Regions from separate parts of the Streptomyces sp. NPDC001927 genome, predicted to be linked through region 1. Evidence: riboswitches for the same ligand, from Rfam matches in the RefSeq annotation. Region 1 holds a riboswitch; the other holds the start of a gene.
What was found. Region 1 has a riboswitch for ZMP and ZTP ahead of ACWCO8_RS14870 (serine hydroxymethyltransferase). Riboswitches for the same ligand answer to the same signal wherever they lie in the genome.
Positions count from the first base shown of each region.

Region 2: another riboswitch for ZMP and ZTP. It lies ahead of ACWCO8_RS19135 (bifunctional 5,10-methylenetetrahydrofolate dehydrogenase/5,10-methenyltetrahydrofolate cyclohydrolase); the one in region 1 lies ahead of ACWCO8_RS14870 (serine hydroxymethyltransferase).

Region 1 covers NZ_JBSFEN010000005.1:205,238-208,634, forward strand. The annotation lists gene ACWCO8_RS14860 (polysaccharide deacetylase family protein) at 1-38, opposite strand, end outside; gene rocD (ornithine--oxo-acid transaminase) at 197-1,402, opposite strand; ZMP/ZTP riboswitch at 1,511-1,601, shown strand; gene ACWCO8_RS14870 (serine hydroxymethyltransferase) at 1,677-2,975, shown strand; gene ACWCO8_RS14875 (hypothetical protein) at 3,017-3,397, opposite strand, start outside.
Region 2 covers NZ_JBSFEN010000006.1:414,437-417,833, reverse strand. The annotation lists gene exaC (acetaldehyde dehydrogenase ExaC) at 1-141, opposite strand, end outside; gene ACWCO8_RS19140 (GAF domain-containing protein) at 187-1,473, opposite strand; ZMP/ZTP riboswitch at 1,629-1,735, shown strand; gene ACWCO8_RS19135 (bifunctional 5,10-methylenetetrahydrofolate dehydrogenase/5,10-methenyltetrahydrofolate cyclohydrolase) at 1,765-2,619, shown strand; gene ACWCO8_RS19130 (hypothetical protein) at 2,760-3,359, shown strand; gene ACWCO8_RS19125 (SWIM zinc finger family protein) at 3,386-3,397, opposite strand, start outside.

The DNA of each region.
Region 1 (3,397 bases):
GCGCCACGCAGCGCGCGGCGGGGGCGGGGTCTCGGCATGGCGGCATCATTGGCCTAGACCAACTGCGCTGTCAATGCCCCGAGTTGCCCCACCCTCCACCCCACGAACCGGACCGAACCGGTCCGCCGACGCCCGCCGGTCCGTCCGGTCCGCCGTCCGCCGGTCCGGCCGGCCCCGGCGGACAGGACGGACCCCGTCAGCCCGCCAGTACGGCTCGCAGTTGCTCCAGGCCCCAGTCCAGGTCCTCCTTGCTGATCACCAGGGGTGGGGCGATCCGGATCGTCGAGCCGTGCGTGTCCTTGACCAGCACGCCCCGCTCCATCAGCTTCTCCGAGATCTCCCGGCCCGTGCCCCGCGACGGCGCGATGTCCACCCCGGCCCACAGGCCGCGCCCCCGCACCGCCTCGACCGCGCCTCCGCCGACGAGCAGCCCCAGCTCCGCGTGCAGGTGCTCGCCCAGCTCCGCCGCCCGCTGCTGGTACTCGCCCGTCCGCAGCATCGCGATCACCTCCAGGGCCACCGCGCACGCCAGCGGGTTCCCGCCGAACGTCGACCCGTGCTCGCCCGGCCGGAACACCCCGAGCACGTCCCGGTCCGCCACCACCGCCGAGACCGGGACGACACCGCCGCCCAGCGCCTTGCCCAGGACGTACACGTCCGGCACCACGCCCTCGTGCTCGCACGCGAACGTCCGCCCGGTCCGGCCGAGGCCCGACTGGATCTCGTCCGCGATGAACAGCACGTTCCGCTCCCGGGTCAACTCCCGTACCCCGCGCAGATATCCGGCAGGCGGGACGAGGACCCCCGCCTCGCCCTGGATCGGCTCGATCAGCACCGCCACCGTGTGCGCGGTGACCGCGGCCTCCATCGCCGTCAGATCGCCGTACGGGACGATCTCGAAGCCCGGCGTGTACGGGCCGTAGTGGTCACGGGCCTCGTGGTCCGTGGAGAAGCTGACGATCGTCGTCGTCCGACCGTGGAAGTTGTTCGCCGCGACCACGATCTTCGCGTGCCCGTCCGGCACGCCCTTGACCTCGTACCCCCACTTCCGGGCGGTCTTCACCGCCGTCTCGATCGCCTCCGCGCCCGTGTTCATCGGCAGGACCATGTCCTTGCCGCACAGCTCCGCGAGCCGGGTGCAGAACTCCGCGAAGCGGTCGTGGTGGAACGCCCTCGACGTGAGCGTCACCCGCTCCAGCTGCGCCCGCGCCGCGTCGATCAGCCGGCGGTGGCCGTGGCCGAAGTTGAGCGCCGAGTACCCGGCGAGCATGTCGAGATAGCGGCGCCCCTCGACATCGGTCATCCAGGCCCCGTCGGCCGAGGCGACGACGACGGGCAGGGGGTGGTAGTTGTGCGCGCTGTGCGCCTCCGCGGAAGCGATCGCGTCTTGCGTACTCGACACGGGATCTCCGTTCGTCCTGCGGCCAGGGGCGGGTGTGGCTCCCTTTCCTATCGTCGCTCGGATACCGGACGAAGAAACCTTGAACGACGGCGCGCCCGCTAATGTGGAAACACGCACGGCGACTGGCGTACGGGGAATCGACCCTGGGGGAGCCGTGCGCGGCAGACCACACGCGGTGCCGCCCGCCTGGGCACCACAAGGACCCCGTCCCGTGTGGTGCCGCGCCGAGCCGCACCGCTCCGGGACCCGCCGCCGCAACGCCCGGAGGAACGCCATGAGCGACATCGCGACCGACGCCACCAGCAACGCCCCTGTCCAGCACCCCGCCCTCGCCGCGGCCGACCCCGAACTCGCCGCGCTCGTCGGCGCCGAGGAGCGGCTGCAGGCCGAGACCCTGCGGATGATCCCCAGCGAGAACTACGTCTCCGCCGCCGTCCTCGAGGCCTCCGGCACGGTCCTGCAGAACAAGTACAGCGAGGGCTACCCCGGCCGCCGGTACTACGAGGGCCAGCAGAACATCGACCAGGTCGAGACCCTCGCCGTCGAGCGCGCCAAGGCCGTCTTCGGCGTCGACCACGCCAACGTCCAGCCCTACTCCGGTTCCCCCGCCAACCTCGCCGTCTACCTCGCCTTCGCCGAGCCGGGCGACACCGTGATGGGCATGGCCCTGCCCATGGGCGGCCACCTCACCCACGGCTGGGGCGTCTCCGCCACCGGCAAGTGGTTCCGCGGCGTGCAGTACGGCGTACGCCAGGACAACGGGCTCGTCGACTTCGACCAGGTCCGCGAGCTGGCCCTCAAGGAGCGCCCGAAGCTGATCTTCTGCGGCGGCACCGCGCTGCCCCGCACGATCGACTTCGCCGCCTTCGCCGAGATCGCCCGCGAGGCCGGGTCCGTCCTCGTCGCCGACATCGCCCACATCGCCGGCCTCATCGCGGGCGGCGCCCACCCCTCACCGGTCCCGTACGCCGACGTCATCTCGACGACCACCCACAAGACCCTGCGCGGCCCGCGCGGCGCCATGCTGATGTCCCGCGAGGAGCACGCCAAGGCCCTCGACAAGGCCGTCTTCCCCGGCCTCCAGGGCGGCCCGCACAACCAGACCACCGCCGCCATCGCCGTCGCCCTGCGCGAGGCGTCCCAGCCCTCCTTCCGCGACTACGCCCACGCGGTCGTCGCCAACGCCAAGGCCCTCGCCGAGGCGCTCCTCGCCCGCGGCTTCGACCTGGTCTCCGGCGGCACCGACAACCACCTGATCCTGATGGACCTCACCCCCAAGGAGGTCCCCGGCAAGGTCGCCGCCAAGGCCCTCGACCGCGCCGGGATCGTCGTCAACTACAACACCGTCCCCTACGACCCCCGGAAGCCCTTCGACCCTTCCGGCATCCGCATCGGCACCCCCTCCCTCACCTCCCGGGGCCTCGACGCCACGCACATGACCCAGGTCGCCGACTGGATCGACCGGGGCGTCGCGGCCGCCGGCTCCGGCGACGAGGACGCGCTCCGCACGATCCGCGCCGAGGTCGCCGAGCTGATGGCCGCCTTCCCGGCGCCGGGCCTCCCGGTCGGCTGACCCGCCGGTGCTGATCTGAGCCAAAGGCAGTCGTCCGGCGCTCAGCCCGCCGACTCGGCTATGCGGCGGGCCTCCTCCATGGACGGCTCGCCCTCGAGGCGCAGGGTCAGGGCTCCCGCGTTCCTCGTCCAGAGGAGCGTGGGGCCCGCCGTGCGTATGGAGTGGGTCCAGGTCCGCCCGCTCGCGTCCAGCATCGGGACGCTCAGCAGGTGCGGCTCGGCGAACCAGTAGCCCTCCGCGCCGTCCGGCAGGTCGACCCACTCCGGGTGCGTCCGCACCTGCTTGGCGAAGCCCGGCTCGAGCCGGGCGGGGAACTCGTCCAGCCGGACCGTCCCGCCGTCCTTCCCGCGCCAGCACAGGCTGATCACCGCCCGCCCCAGCTCCGCCGAGCCGGTCACCGAGACCGCGTCCGGCGTGCCGAG
Region 2 (3,397 bases), on a different contig from region 1:
GGGGCGGCCGTCGACCGGGCTCGGGTTCTCGAAGTACTGGCCCCGCGCCGGGGCCACGTACTCACCGCCGATCCAGTGGTCGTAGCGCGGCAGGTACGACATGAGCGCGCCCTCGGTACCGGGTGCGGCGTAACGGGTCATGGACATGGCCTCCCTCGGACCGCGCCGGCCGTCCCTGGCCGGCGCTCACCGCCGAGTCTGCGGAGCCCTACGTTGCAACCCCGTTGCGCCCGCCGACAGTTCCTCGTCCAGGGCGCGCAGCCGGGCCAGTACTGGAGGCCTGCCCGAAGCCGGCACCACCTCGGCGAGCGCCCGCCACATCTCCACGTCGTCCTCGCCCCACGCGCTGTACGTCCAGTCCGCGAGCAACGCCGCGTCGCCCCGGTCCACCAGCGAGGCCCGCAGCCTGCCCGCGAGCCGCTCCCGCAGCCGTACGACCCCGGGGGCGCGGGACGCCGGCAGCAGCGGCCCCGCGTAGTCGGCGAGCGCCGCCGACACCGCACCCGAGCCGAGGCGCCGGTCCACCGTCGCGAAGTCCGCGTCGACCTCGGCCGCCAACCGATACGGGCGCGAGCGCAGCGCCTCCGGCCCCAGGAGCCCGCGCAACCGGGACAGCTCCGCCCGCAGCGTGACCGGGGTCACCGACTCGTCCTCGTACAGGAGCGTGAGGAGTTCGTCGCCGCCCACCCCCTCCGGGCGATGGGCCAGGACCACCAGGATCTCGCTGTGGCGCCGGCTCAGCCGCAGCCGGCGGCCCGCCACGGTGAGCAGCGCCTCGTCCCGGCCGAGCGCGGTCAGCCGTATCCGGTCCGTGGTGCGCGGCGGCGCCAGCAGGGCCAACTGCGACTCCGCCGCCCGCGCCACGGCCTGGACGAACGCCAGACTGTGCGGGTGCGCGAGGCCGTCCCCGCCGGTGATGTCGACGGCGCCGAGCAGCCGCCCGGTGTGCGGATCGTGTACGGGAGCGGCGGCGCAGGTCCACGCCTGCACCGGCCGCTGGAAGTGCTCGGCGCTGAACACCTGCACCGGGCGGTCCACCGCGATCGCGGTCCCCGGAGCGTTCGTCCCGGCCGCCGACTCCGACCAGCGGGCCCCGGCGACGAAGTTCATCGCCCGCGCCCGCCGCAGCGTCCCCGGATGGCCCTCCACCCACAGCATCCGGCCCGACGCGTCGCAGACCGCCAGGAGGTGCTCGCCGTCCGCCGCGTACGTTCCCATCAGCTCCCGGATCACCGGCATGGCGGCGGACAGCGGATGCCCCGCGCGGTGGTCGGCGAGCTCGTCGTCCGCCAGCTCCACACAGGCCGCGCCGTCCGGACTCACCCGGGCCCGCGCCGAGCGCCGCCACGACTCCGCGACAAGCGGCCGCACCGGCGGGAGGGGGACCTGGCCGCCGCTGCCGCCGGTGAACACCTCGTGCGCCCGCCGAAGCGCCCCGGCGTCCGGCTCCGCCGCCGGCCATGCATCGCTCAACTCGGCCTCCACGTCGAGGTCCCAGGCTTCCAGGTGTGCCTTGTTGCCGTCATCGTCGTGCTCGCCGAGGTCGCCGACAAGCGTCCGGACACCCCGGCATATGCGCCCTGTCCGAACACCGCCCTGGGGCCCTGCCCAGGCCTCGCGTAGAGTGAGGCTCGGGCCGTGACTGGCGCTTGAGGTGGATCACCACCGGGGAGCGGCCCCGCGGACCCCGTGCACCCGCGCGGATCCGACGCTGCCGTGCGCCTGGGCGATCACCCTGTCCTCGACGACGCCCAGGAGTGGCCCATGTCCACCAGTACCGCCTCCCTCATGGACGGCACCGCCCTCGCTCGCCGTACGGTCGAGGAGACCGCAGCCCGCGCCGCCGAGATCACCCGCCGCACCGGCGTCACGCCCTGCCTCGCCACGGTGCTCGTCGGGGCGGACCCCGCCTCCGTGACGTACGTGAAGATGAAGCAGAACCGCTGCGCGAAGGCCGGAATCCGCTCCAAGCACGTCGAGCTGCCCGCCGAGACGACGACCGAGGAACTCGTCGCCGCGATCACCGCGCTCTCCCAGGACCCCGACGTCCACGGCATCCTGCTCCAGCACCCGGTCGGCCCCCACATCGACGAGCGGGCCGCCTTCGAGGCGATCGATCCGGCCAAGGACGTCGACGGAGTCACCATGGCCTCGTTCGCCGCCATGGGCTTCGGGCTGCCCGGCTTCGTCTCCTGCACGCCCGGCGGCATCATGCGGCTGCTCGACGCGTACGACGTCGATCCGCGCGGCAAGCGCGCCGTCGTCGTCGGCCGCTCCGCGATCCTCGGCAAGCCCGCCGGTCTGCTGCTCCTCGGCCGCGACGCCACCGTCACGTACTGCCACTCGCGCACCACCGAACTGTCCGAGGTCGTCCGCGAGGCGGACATCCTCGTTGCGGCCGTCGGCAAGCCCCGGTTCATCCGGGGCGAGGACATCAAGCCCGGCGCCGTCGTGATCGACGCGGGCTACAACCCGGGCAACGTCGGTGACGTCGACTTCGACACCGCCGCCGAGCGGGCCTCCCTCATCACCCCCGTACCCGGCGGTGTCGGCCCGATGACGATCGCCGTGCTCCTCGCCCAGACGGTCGAGGGCGCCGAACGTCAGCTCGGTCTGTAGGCGGGGCGTCGCCTCCTAGCAAGGCGAGGGGTTTCGAACGGCCCGTACAGGAGCGGGAAGTGTCACAGTTCTGTACGGGCCGTGCTTCAACTCGGCGTCGAACCAACCCTGTTGAGGCGTCTCGGGTGACCCTGGTCACCATGTCCCCGTTCTCCGGCGAGAAATCGCCGTCGATCGCTTCGCCTTCGCCGGCCCGCTACCTCATCGTGCCGATCCTCGTCCTGGTCGCTGCCCTCGCCTTCGCCCTCCGCCAGGAGGGCCAGAGCCGGTGGGACGCGACCGCGCGGCAGCGGGCCGGCGCGACCGTCGGCGCGACCGCCGCGGGTGCGCCGGCCGCCGGTGACCAGCTCGCCGCGCAGGGCGGAACGGACGGGACCGCCGCCGTCCTCCCGTACCACCGCCTCAAGCCGGGGGAGTGCTTCGACATCGACCGGGCCGCCGCCGGCTCCGTCGTACGGCGAGGGTGCGACAGGCCGCACGACGCCCAGCTCGTCGCCGTGGTCCGCCTGACCGGCGAGCACCGCACCGACCGGCAGATCGGGGACGCGGCGGCGGCCCTGTGTCGCGAGCCGCTCCGCCGCAAGGCCGCGGCCCAGCCGCGCGGTACCCGCTGGACCACCTTCGTCCAGTACCCGTACCGCTCCGGCTACCTCCTCGGCGCCGACACCGTGGCCTGCAGCCTCACCGCGCACGCCGCCCCCGGCAAGGCCGCCCGCCCGCTCACGGCCCGCCTGCGCTGACGCCCGTCCCGGAGGTGCAGGCGCCGTCAGTCCTCCCG